DNA from 3 places in the Shinella sp. 20P9.1.1 genome. Region 3 is predicted to be linked to each of the others. Evidence: riboswitches for the same ligand, from Rfam matches in the RefSeq annotation. Region 3 holds a riboswitch; each other region holds the start of a gene.

Region 1 (4,623 bases), on a different contig from region 3:
CCTTCGAATATGACGGCAACGTCTTCAACATCCTCGATACGCCCGGCCACGAGGATTTCGCCGACGATACCTACCGCACGCTGACGGCCGTCGATGCGGCCATCATGGTCATCGATGCCGCCAAGGGTATCGAGCCGCGCACGCTGAAACTCTTCGAAGTCTGCCGCCTGCGCGATATCCCGATCATCACCTTCGTCAACAAGATGGACCGCGAAAGCCGCGACCCCTTCGAGATTCTCGATGAGGTGGAAGAGAAGCTGGCGCTCGATACCGCGCCGGTCACCTGGCCCGTCGGCCGCTCCAAGTCCTTCTGCGGCTCCTATCACCTTGCCGACCGCACCTATCGCGGCTCGGATACGCAGGTGCAGCCGACGAAAATGGACGATATCGCCGAAGTCGCCAAAAACCTGCCGGAAAACGAGCGCGAAGCCTTCACCGAGGAGCTGGAGCTGGCCCGCGAGGCCTGCCGTCCGTTCGACCGCGAAGCCTTCCTCGAAGGCCATATGACGCCGGTCTTCTTCGGTTCGGCATTGCGCAATTTCGGTGTGCGCGATCTCATCAACGCGCTCGGCGCCTTCGCGCCGCCGCCGCGTGACCAGATCGCCGATGTGCGCAAGGTCCATGCCGCCGAAGACAAAATGACGGCCTTCGTCTTCAAGATCCAGGCCAACATGGATCCGAACCATCGCGACCGCATCGCCTTTGCTCGCGTCTGCTCGGGCATGCTGGAGCGCGGCATGAAGGTGCGCCTTGCCCGCACCGGCAAGACCATCGGCCTCTCGGCGCCGCAGTTCTTCTTCGCCTCGCAGCGCCAGCTCGCCGACACGGCCTATGCCGGCGATGTGGTGGGCATCCCCAACCACGGCACGCTCCGCATCGGCGATACGCTGACGGAAGGCGAGGCGCTGGTCTTCGAGGGCGTGCCGAACTTCGCGCCGGAAATCCTGCGCCGCGTGCGGCTCGAAGATGCCATGAAGGCCAAGAAGCTAAAGGAAGCCCTGCAGCAGATGGCGGAAGAGGGCGTCGTGCAGCTCTTCTCGCCGGAAGACGGCTCGCCCGCCATCGTCGGCGTCGTCGGCGCGCTGCAGCTCGACGTTCTGAAGGAGCGGCTGCAGGGGGAATACGGTCTGCCGGTCTCCTTCGAAATGTCGCGCTTCTCCGTCTGCCGCTGGGTTTCCTCCGACAATGCGGCGGAGCTCGAAAAATTCGTCACCCAGCGCCGCGGCGATATCGCCCGCGACCTCGATGGCGATCCGGTGTTTTTGGCGCAGGACAGCTTCTCTCTGCGCTACGAGGCGGAGCGCTATCCCGCGATCAAGATGGTCGCCATCAAGGAATATCACGTCACCAAGGCGTAACGCACGCCTGCCATTTTGCCGCCTGTCACTTTCAAGATGACAGGCGGCTTTTCATTTGCGAAAAGCACTGCCTGGACAGGGGCGTCCGCCGCAAGGCGGGCTGAGAAGCACCCTTTGAACCTGAACCGGATCATGCCGGCGGAGGGAGTCGAACGGGCGCCGTATCGCTGCGCGTCCCACGGCCGCCTCCGTCGCAAGGAGGCTTAATGGCCGAGACGACCATCGCAAACATCCTTTCCATCGCGGGTTCCGACCCCTCGGGCGGCGCCGGCATCCAGGCCGATCTCAAGACCTTCGCGGCGCGCGGCACCTATGGCATGGCGGTGCTGACGGCGCTGACGGCGCAGAACACGCAAGGCGTGTCCGGCGTGCATCTCGTGCCGCCGGCCTTCGTGGCGGCGCAGATCCGGGAGGTGTTGGCCGATGTGCGGGTCCATGCGGTGAAGATCGGCATGATCGCTTCGGCTGACATTGCCGAAGCGGTGGCCAATGCGCTCGCCACCCATCGGAGCACGCCGCTCGTGCTCGATCCCGTCATGGTGGCCAAGGGTGGCGCCTCGCTTCTGGCGCGCGAGGCCGTCGAGGCCCTGACCTGCCGCCTGCTGCCGCTCGCCACCGTGCTGACGCCGAACCTGCCGGAGGCGGCCGCCCTGCTCGGGGAGGCGGAGGCGACCGACCGGGAGACGATGGCGGATCAGGCGAACCGCCTGCTGGCGCTTGGCCCCAGGGCGGTGCTGCTGAAGGGCGGGCATCTGCCTGGCAACCAGAGCCCGGATGTCCTGGCGACGCGGGATCGGCTGCGCTGGTTCGAGGGCGTGCGCGTCCTGACGCGCAACACCCATGGCACGGGCTGCTCGCTGTCGAGCGCCATTGCGGCCGAACTCGGCAAGGGCAAGGCGTTGCCGGATGCCGTGGCGGCGGCAAAGAGCTACATTGCCGGCGCCGTGCGCGGCTCGGATGCGCTGGCCGTCGGCTCCGGTCACGGCCCGCTGCATCATTTTCACGCGCTCTGGAACTAGAGTATTTCCGCTTTTCTTCGAAACGCGAAAACGCTCTAGCTCTTTGTTTCTAGGCAATTCCGGACGCAAAACCGCTTCGCACTTTTGCTGGAATTGCTCTAGCGATCCGCGAGCGCCAGCCGCAGACCCATCAGACCGAGCGCGGCGGCAAAACTGCGCTGTGTCCAGACCATGATCTTCGGACGGCTCAGCACCTGCTGGCGCAGGCCTGCGGCAAGGGCTGCATAGAGCGCGAAGAGGAGGAAGGTCATGATCATGAAGACGGCGCCGAGGATGAGCATGCGCGCGGTCACGTCAGGCGCCTGCGCCGGCACGAATTGCGGCAGAAAAGCCAGGAAGAACAGCGAGAGTTTCGGGTTGAAGATATTGGTGAGGATGCCTTTCCGCACGATGCGTGGCGCCCGTTCTGCCGGCTGATCCGGCCCGAGATCGAGCGCGCGCGAATCTTTCAAAAGGCTCCAGGCGATGAAGAGCAGATAGGCGACGCCGACATACCGCAGCACCTCGAACGCGAGCGCGCTGGCATGCAGCACGGCGGCAAGGCCGACGACGCTGGCGAGGATGTGCGGGATGATGCCGAGCGTGCAGCCGAAGGCGGCAAGCAGACCGGCGCGAAAACCGCCGCTGATACCGAGCGCCAGCGTATAGATGACGCCCGTACCCGGCAGCAGGATGACGACGAGTGAGGTGATGAGGAATTCGGTGGTCATGTGATGTTCCCATGCTGAGGAGCGGGCAGGAAACACCGGAGCGGCAAGCGTGGTCTTGAACGAAATTGCGAGGTCAGGCGAGGGCGGCGTGGTAGGCGCCGGGCGTATAGCCGTAGCGGCGGGTGAAATTGCGCGTCATATGGCTCTGGTCGGCAAAGCCTGCTTCCGCCGCGGCTTCGGCGAGCGGCTTTCCCGTCGCGATCAATCGACGGGAAAGCTCGGTGCGGCGCTGGAGCAGGTAGGCGTGCGGTGTCAGCCCGGTCACGCGGGCGAAGTCACGCACCAGCCGGAAACGGCCAAGCCCGCTTTCTTCCGCAAGGTCTTCAAGGGTGATGGCGGCATCGGGCATGCTGTCGAGTTTTTCACGGGCACGGGCGACGCCCGATGTTGCGATGCCGGAACGTTTTGCCGGCCGTTCGCGCAGCACGGCCGCCAGCAACAGCAGCAGCCGTTCCTCGTGGCCAAGCTGTGTGGCCTGGGCGTCCAGCAAGGCCGCAAGGGCCGCTGACGCGAGAGCACTGACGCGCCTATCCGCCAGAACAGGCGCATAAAACTCGTCGCGCGGCCGGCCCTCGAAAATATCCTCCGCGGCAGACGCGACGATCTTCGGCTGCAGATACAGCATGCGCCAGGCGCGCGGCGTATCACCGATCGGTACACCGTCATGCACTTCGCCGGGATTGACCGTGATGGTGTTGCCGGCCTCCGCCTCGACCCGGCCACGTCCGCTCGCCGAGGTTTGCGCACCGCGCTCGATCATGCCGATGCCATAGGTGTCGTGGCTGTGGCGCGCGAAGGTGTGGCTGCTGTCGGCGACGACGGCCTCGATGCCGTCGATGGCCGTGCGCAGGATCTGGAAGCGCCCGGCGGCCATGCCTCTACTCCTGCGGCGTGCCGGGAAGGGCGGTCGTTTCGCCGAACCAGTCGGTGGCGGAGGAACACCAGATTTGCCGCGCCGGTCTCAGGTCGGCGCGCTGGTTGATGCTGCCCCAGCGGATGCCCCAGGTCGCCGCGGCCTCTCCCGTTCCCGTCGAGAAAAGCGGTGTGCCGCATTCTGGGCAGAAGGACAGCATGCGTGGGCGGCCGCTTCCGGCGATCTTGGTGTAGATTTTCGGCGAATTGCCGGTCAGGCGCACGGCCTCGCGTGCTGCCCGCACGGTGACGCGATAGGGCGAGCCAGTCAGCCGCTGGCAATCCGTGCAATGGCAGATCAGCACCGCGCCGGGATCGATCTCGGCCTCATAGGTCACGAAGCCGCAATGGCATTGCCCGTCGATGCGCATGAACAATCCTTCCGCCGTGGTACGACGGAAGGATAGGGTTTCACGGGCCGGCGTCAATGCGCCGGCTTGATGAAGGTGCCGTTGCGCAGCTCGCGCATCGCCTGTTCCAGCTCGGCCTGCGTGTTCATCACGATCGGGCCGTGCCAGGCGACGGGCTCCTGGATCGGCTTGCCCGAGACGAGCAGGAAGCGGATGCCCTTCTCGCCAGCCTGCACCGTCACCTCGTCGCCGGTATCGAACACGACGAGCGTGC
Region 2 (4,623 bases), on a different contig from region 3:
GCTGCCGCTCGCCGCCGGAGAGCGAGCCGGGCAGCCGTCGCTCATAGCCGCCGAGCCCGACGCGCGAAAGGGCTGCAAACACGCTCTGGCGCTGGGCAACATCGAGCTTGAGGCCCGGATGAATGCCGAGCGCCACATTGTCCGCGATGGTGAGATGGGCGAAGAGATTGTTGTCCTGGAAGATGATGGAGACCGGGCGCTCGGCCGGATCGCGCCCGGCCATGTCCTCGCCGAGCAGCGTGACGCTGCCGGAGGCCGGTTTCTGGAAACCGGCGATGACATTGAACAGCGTCGATTTTCCCGCGCCCGAGGGACCCGCGACTGCGACGGCCGCACCGGATGGAATGGCGCAGTCGAAAGCGAGCCGCTTCTCCTCGAAGCGCACGGTGACGTCGATCAAGCGAATGGCGGCATCAGGCATCGGCGGGCGGGCTTTCGGTTGGGCGTTCGGCGGCGGTGGAGGGCAGTGTCAGCAGAAGGCATATCACGCCGAGGATCAGCGCGATGCCCGCCGCATCGGCGGTGCGGTAGCTCGCCATGCGCGAGAACAGGAGCCAGGGCAGCGTGGCGAACCCTTCCGCGCCAAAAATCGCGACGGCGCTCAAATCGCCGAGCGATAGCGCCATGGCGAAGGCGAAGGCGGTGAGGAACGGTTTTTTCAGCGCCGGCCAGTCGATCCATCGCAAGCGATGCATCCCGGTGACACCAAGGCTGAGCGCAAGTCGGGCTGTACGCGTGAGGTGCGTGCTATAGGCCGGCTCCAGCACGCGCACCACGAAGGGCAGCGCCATCAGTGCATTGATGACGGTGATGATGACGGGCGCGAAATGTCCGGTCTCGCCGAAGGTGCGCAGCATCAGGAACCAGCCGGTCGCCACCACGACAGGCGGCACCAGCAGGATCAGCGATCCCGTCGCAGGCAGCGCCCGTGCCATCAGTCGCGTGGCAAGTCCCGCGCCGCTCGTCTCGGCCAGGCGCGGCACCAGCACGATGGGCAGCGCGATGGCGAGGCTGAGGCAGCCGGAGGCGAAGGATATGGCAAGGCTGGTGGCGAGCGCCCGGTGCAGCAAAGGATCGAGCGCCAGCCGGCCGAAATCGGCCGCAAGGCCAGAGACGAGCGTCGCGGCAAGCGGTGCTGCGGTGAAAAGCGAGAAGGCGAGCAGGATGAGGCCATCGGACAGGCGGCGGCGCCGGCCGTCGAAGCGCCTGATATCGCGCCCCGCCGTCATGCCCTCTTCCGGCGGACGGCCGAACAGCGAGAGCAGCCAGATCAGCAGGGCCGTGACGGCGATTTGCAGGCCAGACAGCAGCACCGCGCGCTCCGGGTCGAAATCGAAACGCAGCGCTTGGTAGATCGCGACCTCGATGGTAGTTGCCGCCGGCCCGCCGCCGAGCGTCAGCACCACGGTGAAGCTTGCCGCGCAGAGCATGAAGATCAGGCCGGCAATGCCCGGCAGGACGCGCCTTATGACCGGCCACTCGATGAGCCGGAAGGTTGCGCCGCTGCCCATGCCGAGATTGGCCGAGGTCAGCCAGTATTCCGGCGGGATGCGGTCGAGTGCGGCCAGCAGGAAACGCGCGGCGAGCGGCAGGTTGAAGAAGACATGGGCGATCAGGATGCCGGCAAGGCCATAGACGCTGACGGGACTTTCCAGCCCGCCGAGCCGCAGGAGATCGTTGACGACGCCCTGCCGCCCCCAGATTTCGATGATGCCGAGGGCCGCCACCAGCGCCGGCAGGCCGAGCGGCACGACGGAGAGCCTGAGGATCCAGACGCGACCGGGAAAGGTGCGCTGGCGGGCAAGTGCCCGGGCAACGGGAATGGCGAGCACCACCGACAGGAGCGTCGAGAGCGTCGCCTGCATCAGCGTGAACTGCGCCACCCGCCAGGTATAGGCATCGAAGAGCGGCGCGGTGCTGCCGCCCGCATGGGCCAGCAGCACCGCGGTTGCCGCGCCCGCGAAGACGAGCACGAAGCCGAGGGCAAGGCCCCCGGCGACACGCAGTGTGCGTCGTTCCGCGCGGGCGAACATCTCAGGCGTTCCTTACTTGGCGCTCATCACAGCGAGCCATTCGTCGATCCAGGCCTTGCGGTTGGCGGCAACTTCATCCGACGGCATCAGGAAGGTCTTTTCCGGCTTGACCAGCGCGTCGAAGGCGGCGGGCAGTGGGTCTTTCGTCTTGGCGGCCGGCATCATCCAATTGGTTTCCGGAATGATCGACTGGAAATCCGGGCTGGTCATGAAGGTCAGGAACTGGCGGGCAAGGTCCTTGTCGTGCGAGGTCCGCGTCAGGCCGGCAACCTCGATCTGCACATAGTGGCCCTCGGAGAAGGCGGCTGCCTTATAGCGCTCGGTCTTTTCCGCGATCACGTGATAGGCCGGCGAGGTCGTGTAGGAGAGCACCATCGGCGCCTCGCCCTTGGTGAACAGGCCATAGGCTTCCGACCAGCCGGGCGTGACGGTCAGCACGCGGTTTTTCAGCTTGCTCCAGGCCTCGCCCGCCTTGTCGCCATAGACGGATTTCACCCAGAGCAGCAGGCCGAGACCCGGCGTGGAGGTACGCGGGTCCTCGATGACGATCTTCTGCGACGGATCGCCCTCGACCAGCTCCTTGAGGCTTGTCGGCGGGGTCTTTACCGTCTCGGTGTCGTAGACGACGGCGAAGTGGCCGTAGTCATAGGGCAGGAACGTATCGTCGGAAAAACCGCCCGGCACCGTCAGGTCCTTTGGTGAAAGGCCGTGCGCTTCGAAAAGGCCGGTCGCCTTCGCTTCGGTGATGAGGTTGGTGTCGAGGCCGAGCACGACGTCGGCCTTGGTGCCCTCGCCTTCGAGCTTCAGCCGGGTCAGGAGCTCCACGCCGTCGGCAACGCCCACCCATTCGACCGTGCAGCCGCAGGTCTTTTCGAAGGCTTCCTTGACCTTCGGGCCGGGGCCCCAGTCGGAAACGAAGCTTTCATAGGTGTAGACGGTCAGCGTCTTTTCAGCGCCGTGCGCCGGAAAGGCGAGGGACACGGCGAGCGCCGCGATGGAGGAAAAAACTGTCTTGCGCATCAGCGCCTCCTTGTTTCGTCAAAAACGGGAATAGGGCGCTGGATTGTGCCGTCTAATCCCTCCGCCGGTACAAACCGGATCAGGTTCTTCGGGTTGGCGATGAAGCCTCTCAGCCCGCAAACCTGCAGGCACCCCGTTAGAGCGAAAAAAGGCATAGTCCCGGAAACGCTGCGGCGCAAGGGGTGTGGATGCGGACAGGCAGGGCGGCCGGCCCTGTTCCATCCGGAACAGCGGCATGCGTAGGGATATGCGATCTTCAGATCACCGGATGAGAGAGGCTCATCCTTAACCGATCAGGAGAGACCCCATGCGCAAGTTCATCGTTTCCGCCACCGTTGCCCTCGTCGCCGCCGTCTCGTTTGCGGCTCCCTCGCAGGCCGGTTACTACAGCTACGATTATCAGCCGTACTGCTTCATCAAGAAGATCAAGTCCTACGACTACTACGGCAATGTCGTCATCAAGCGCATCAAGGTCTGCCGCTAAGCGGCCCCATTACTGATCTCCCCGAAGGCCCGGATGTTCCCCTGCATCCGGGTCTTTTGCCGTTCGGGCCTATGCGCTGCCGCCAAACTCTTTCCCTTTCGCCGGAACATGCGCTAAGGGCATCAGCCATGACCATATCGGCCCCGATAGACCAGACCTTCGTCGTCCTTCTCGGCGGCGCGCTTGCGGTGACGCCGCGGGTGCGGGCCGATATTGTCGGTGCGCGCTTCGTGGCGGCCGATGGTGGCATGCGGCATGCCGCAGCGCTCGGCGTCACACCGGAAATCTGGGTCGGCGATTTCGATTCGACGCCGGACGATCTCATCGCCGCCTGGCCCGGTGTCGACCGCCAGCCCTATCCCGTCGCCAAGAACGAGACCGACGGGGCGATCGCCGTTTCCGTCGCGACCGAACGCGGCGCGAAGGATATCGTGCTGGTCGGCGCGCTCGGCGGCGAGCGCAGCGACCATGCGCTGATGCACCTGCTCCATGCGGTGTCGCTCGCTGAAGACGGCTATGCGATCAAGCTCACCTCCGGCGAGGAGGAAGCCTGGCCGCTCTTGCCGGGCAGCCGGGAGATCGACCTGCCGAAGGGCAGCCTGTTTTCGATCCTCGGCCTTTCGCCGCTGTCGGGTCTCTTCATCGGCAATGTGCGCTATCCGCTGAATGATTTCTCGTTGCCCTTCGGCTCCTCGCGCACCATTTCCAACGTCGCCGAAGGTCCGATCCGCCTTTCGCTTGCCTCCGGCCGCGCGATCCTCATCGCCCGGCCCTATGACCTTTCAGGAGCCTGACCCTTGGCACCGCCCATTCTCAAACTCGACGATATCTTTCTGAGCTTCGGCGGCACGCCGCTCTTGGCTGGCGCGAGCCTCCAGGTGGAGCCCGGTGACCGAATCTCGCTTGTCGGCCGCAACGGCTCGGGCAAGTCGACGCTGATGAAGATCGCCGCCGGCCTTGCTGAGGCGCAATCGGGCGAGGTCTTCCGCCATCCCTCCGCGACCATCCGTTACCTGCACCAGGCGCCGGATTTCGACGGCTACGACACGGTCGCGGCCTATGCCGAAGCCGGGCTTGGCCCGAGCG
Region 3 (4,623 bases):
ATGCGCGAGCCCTTCCCGCGCTTTCTGCTGGTCGTCACCATCGCAAAATTCGGCCGCTACGTTGTCCTCGCCGCGGCAATCCTGCATTGGCTTTGAATTTTTTTGCCATGACGATGGAATGAGCGCCGCGCAGCTTTCGTATATTGGATCATGAACGGAAAGACACCCGGCTTCAACGTGATCGGACAGCTTGCGGCGCTCAGGCGCTATGCCCTGTCGCTCGTCCGCAATCCGGACGAGGCGGAAGATCTCGTGCACGATGCGCTCGTGAAAGCCTACGAGCGGCAGTCGAGCTTCCGCACCGGCGCCAATGTGCGCAACTGGCTGATGTCGATCCTGCACAATGCGCATATCGACCGCCTGCGCCAGCGCCGCTCGCTGGAGCGCCGCCACGATGCGGCCGCCGATCTCGCCGAGCGCGCGATGCCGGCGAACCAAGACCATTCGGTGCGGCTCACACAGCTGCGCGACGCTTTCTTCGGCCTGCCTGAAGACCAGCGCGCGGCGCTGCATCTCGTCGCCATCGAGGAGCTCTCCTATCAGGAGGCGGCCGACACGCTGAAGATTCCGGTGGGCACGCTGATGTCGCGCGTTGCGCGCGCCCGCGAACGGCTGCGCACCTTCGAACAGAGCGGCCCGGCCGCGACCGTAACCCATCTCAAAATCGTCGGAGGCACTGGCGATGACAAGCAATGACCCTATTCTCGAGGCCGATCTCAACGCCTATGTCGACGACCAGCTCGCCGTCGGCCGGCGCATCGAGGTGGAAGCCTATTTGTCGGAACGGCCCGAAACCGCAGCCCAGATCATGAAGGACCTGCGCGTGCGCGACGAACTGCGCCTGGCGCTTGCCGACCACCGCGCGGTGATGCGGCAGGAAACGCGCGAGGCCGCACGCTTGCTCGAACGGGCGCTGTCCCGCCGCCGCGTCTTCGGTTTCCTGCGCCGCGCCGCCACCATCGCGCTCTTTGTCGCCGCCGGCTGGGTCGCCCATGCGGCCTTCGGCCCCTTCGGCGCAACCGAGGTCGTGGCATCGACGCCGCCGCCCGCCTTCGTGGAGGAGGCAGTGCGGGCACACAAGACGACGCTTCTGCGCGATTCCATGGCGTCGCAGCCCGAAACGGAAAACTTCGACCCCGCCGAGATCCGCTCTGCGACGGCAATCGTCCTGCCGGACCTGCCGAAGGGCTGGGGCGTCGTCGATACGCAGGTCTTCCCCTCGGCCTACGGCCCAAGCGTCGAACTGGTGCTGGAGCCCCGGAAGGATGAGCGCCTGTCGCTTTTCGCCGTGCGCCCCGGCTCCTTTGCCGTGCAGCACGTGCTGCTCTTCCACGCCGACAATGCCCGAGCCGCCTATTGGCAGATTGGCGATGTCGCCTATGCGCTGGTGTCGGAAAGCCGCAAGGCCGACGAGCTGGCCGAAACCGCACGGGATCTTTCCCGCACGCTCTACTGATCAACCGTTTCCAGAAGGAGATTTCAGATGGAACCCGTACAACAGCGATTTGGCTATGGCGCGCAGGCGCAATCGGCCGCCCTCTTCGACGAGGGCCTGCGCCAGCACATGCTGCGCGTCTACAACTACATGGGCGCCGGCCTCGTCATCACCGGCCTCGTCGCCTTCATCGTCGGCTCGACGCCGGCGCTCTACGTGCCGATTTTCTCCTCCCCGCTGAAGTGGGTGGTGATGCTGGCGCCGCTCGCCTTCGTCTTCTTCTTCTCATTCAAGATCCAGACGATGTCCGCCAGCACCGCGCAAATGACCTTCTGGGCGTTCTGCGCCGTCATGGGCCTGTCGCTCGCCTCGGTATTCCTCGTCTTCACCGGCATGAGCATCGCGCGCACCTTCTTCATCGCCGCCACCATGTTCGGCACGACAAGCCTTTACGGCTACGTGACGAAGCGTGACCTGTCGAAGGTCGGCTCGTTCCTGATGATGGGCCTCATCGGCGTCGTCATCGCCTCGGTCGTCAACATCTTCCTTGGCTCGAGCGCGCTACAGTTTGCGATTTCCGTTATCGGCATCGTCGTCTTCGTCGGCCTCACCGCTTGGGACACGCAGAACATCAAGGAGCAGTATGCCGAAAACATCGACCAGGAATCGAGCCAGAAGATGGCTGTGTTCGGCGCGCTCTCGCTGTATCTCAATTTCGTCAACATCTTCCAGCTGCTGCTGAATTTTACAGGCGAGCGCGAATAGTTTTCGTGAATGATTTCAATGGGAACGGCGGGGCTTTGCTCCGCCGTTTCTTTTTGCGCGCATGCAATAAACCGTAAGAATTGACTTACATAAATTACCTATGTTGACAAATCGGCCCGCAGCGTTTTTGCTTAAGGCATTCACCAGGGGGGTCCCGACAAGCGGCTGAGATACTGCTGGCTTTCGCAGCGCAGTGACCCGTTGAACCTGATCCAGTTCATACTGGCGTAGGGACGGTGCAAGCGCTGCGGCAGGACATCCGTGAACCCGGAGTCCGCGTCCGGCGTCCTTCCATCATTCCGGCTCTAGGACTGGGTCTCCAAACGAACACTTGGAGCCTCACGATGAATATTGCCGCCCAAAAGCTTACCCCGACCGTCACGACCGGCGCCCTGCCCGCCTCCCGCAAGATCCACATTGCCGGCGACCAGCATCCCGATATCCGCGTGCCGATGCGCGAGATTTCACTGCACCCGACCTCGGGCGAACCGCCCGTCATCGTTTACGACGCCTCCGGCCCCTATACCGACCCGAACCACGTCGTCGTCATCGATGCCGGCCTGCCGCGGCTGCGCGAAAGCTGGGTGATCGCCCGCGGCGACACCGAGGGTTACGAGGGCCGCCATGTCCGCCCCGAGGATAACGGCTTTGCCACCGGCGAACGGCTGACACCGGAATTTCCGGTGCGCAACCAGCCGCGCCGGGCGAAGGACGGCAAGGCGGTGACGCAGCTCGCCTATGCCCGCGCCGGTGTCATTACGCCGGAAATGGAATTCATCGCCATCAGGGAAAATCTCGGCCGCAAGGCTGCCAAGGAAGCACTCGCCCGTGACGGCGAAAGCTTTGGCGCGCACATCCCCGATTTCGTCACGCCGGACTTCGTCCGCCAGGAGGTCGCGAGCGGCCGGGCGATCATCCCCGCCAATATCAACCATCCGGAAGCCGAGCCGATGATCATTGGCCGGAATTTCCTGGTCAAGATCAACGCCAATATCGGCAATTCCGCCGTCACCTCCTCCATGGCGGAGGAGGTCGAGAAGATGGTCTGGGCGATCCGCTGGGGCGGCGATACGGTCATGGACCTCTCGACCGGCCGCAACATCCACAACATCCGCGAATGGATCATCCGCAATTCGCCTGTGCCGATCGGCACCGTGCCGCTCTACCAGGCGCTGGAGAAGGTCAATGGCATTGCCGAGGACCTCACCTGGGAGGTTTTTCGCGATACGCTGATCGAGCAGGCCGAACAGGGTGTCGATTATTTCACCATCCATGCCGGCGTGCGGCTGCACTACATCCCGCTCACCGTCAACCGCGTCACCGGCATCGTCTCGCGCGGTGGCTCCATCATGGCCAAGTGGTGTCTGCATCACCACAGGGAAAGCTTCCTCTACAAGCATTTCGAGGAAATCTGCGACATCTGCCGCGCCTATGACGTCTCCTTCTCGCTCGGCGACGGCCTGCGCCCCGGCTCGATTGCCGACGCCAACGATGCCGCGCAGTTCGCCGAACTGGAGACGCTCGGCGAACTCACGCAAATCGCCTGGAAAAAGGACTGCCAGGTCATGATCGAGGGCCCCGGCCATGTGCCGATGCACAAGATCAAGGAGAACATGGACAAGCAGTTGAAGACCTGCGGCGAGGCCCCGTTCTACACGCTCGGGCCCCTGACGACGGACATCGCACCGGGCTACGACCACATCACCTCAGGCATCGGGGCGGCCATGATCGGCTGGTTCGGCACCGCCATGCTCTGCTACGTCACGCCGAAGGAACATCTCGGCCTGCCCGACCGCAACGACGTGAAGGTCGGCGTCATCACCTATAAGATCGCGGCGCATGCGGCCGATCTCGCCAAGGGTCATCCGGCCGCAAAAATCCGCGACGATGCCCTGTCGCGCGCCCGCTTCGAATTCCGCTGGGAGGACCAGTTCAACCTCTCGCTCGACCCGGACACCGCCCGCTCTTTCCACGACGAGACCCTGCCGAAGGAGGCACACAAGGTGGCGCATTTCTGCTCCATGTGCGGCCCGAAATTCTGCTCCATGCGCATTTCGCACGATATCCGCGCCGAGGCCCAGAAGGAGGGGCTGGAGGCGATGGCCCAGAAGTTTCGCGAGGGCGGCGACCTCTACATGCCGCTTGCGGGAGAATGACCATGCGCATCCTCGTCAAGGGCGCCGGCGTTGCCGGCCTGACGGTCGCCTGGCAACTCTATCGCCACGGCTTCGACGTTACCATTCACGAACGGGCCGAAAAAGTCGGCCAGGGTGCCTCCGGCTTCGCCGGCGGCATGCTCGCCCCCTGGTGCGAACGGGAAAGCGCGGAAGAACCCGTGCTGACGGTCGGCCGTCTCGCGGCCGACTGGTGGGAGGCGGCCCTTCCCGGCCATGTGCAGCGGCGCGGCACGCTGGTCGTGGCCA

The links. Region 3 has a riboswitch for thiamine pyrophosphate ahead of thiC (phosphomethylpyrimidine synthase ThiC). Riboswitches for the same ligand answer to the same signal wherever they lie in the genome.
Region 1: another riboswitch for thiamine pyrophosphate. It lies ahead of thiD (bifunctional hydroxymethylpyrimidine kinase/phosphomethylpyrimidine kinase); the one in region 3 lies ahead of thiC (phosphomethylpyrimidine synthase ThiC).
Region 2: another riboswitch for thiamine pyrophosphate. It lies ahead of thiB (thiamine ABC transporter substrate binding subunit); the one in region 3 lies ahead of thiC (phosphomethylpyrimidine synthase ThiC).

Annotation. Positions count from the first base shown of each region.
Region 1 covers NZ_JBYOLC010000002.1:83,799-88,421, forward strand. The annotation lists gene AC27VQ_RS03990 (peptide chain release factor 3) at 1-1,358, shown strand, start outside; TPP riboswitch at 1,426-1,522, shown strand; gene thiD (bifunctional hydroxymethylpyrimidine kinase/phosphomethylpyrimidine kinase) at 1,565-2,377, shown strand; gene AC27VQ_RS04000 (LysE family translocator) at 2,476-3,087, opposite strand; gene AC27VQ_RS04005 (AraC family transcriptional regulator) at 3,161-3,961, opposite strand; gene AC27VQ_RS04010 (GFA family protein) at 3,966-4,370, opposite strand; gene AC27VQ_RS04015 (pirin family protein) at 4,424-4,623, opposite strand, start outside.
Region 2 covers NZ_JBYOLC010000008.1:252,755-257,377, forward strand. The annotation lists gene thiQ (thiamine ABC transporter ATP-binding protein) at 1-421, opposite strand, end outside; gene thiP (thiamine/thiamine pyrophosphate ABC transporter permease) at 414-2,033, opposite strand; gene thiB (thiamine ABC transporter substrate binding subunit) at 2,046-3,053, opposite strand; TPP riboswitch at 3,093-3,199, opposite strand; gene AC27VQ_RS16115 (hypothetical protein) at 3,361-3,537, shown strand; gene AC27VQ_RS16120 (thiamine diphosphokinase) at 3,666-4,331, shown strand; gene AC27VQ_RS16125 (ABC-F family ATP-binding cassette domain-containing protein) at 4,335-4,623, shown strand, end outside.
Region 3 covers NZ_JBYOLC010000003.1:67,034-71,656, reverse strand. The annotation lists gene AC27VQ_RS06305 (YqaA family protein) at 1-96, shown strand, start outside; gene AC27VQ_RS06300 (sigma-70 family RNA polymerase sigma factor) at 151-696, shown strand; gene AC27VQ_RS06295 (anti-sigma factor family protein) at 683-1,456, shown strand; gene AC27VQ_RS06290 (Bax inhibitor-1/YccA family protein) at 1,484-2,200, shown strand; TPP riboswitch at 2,336-2,452, shown strand; gene thiC (phosphomethylpyrimidine synthase ThiC) at 2,545-4,356, shown strand; gene thiO (glycine oxidase ThiO) at 4,359-4,623, shown strand, end outside.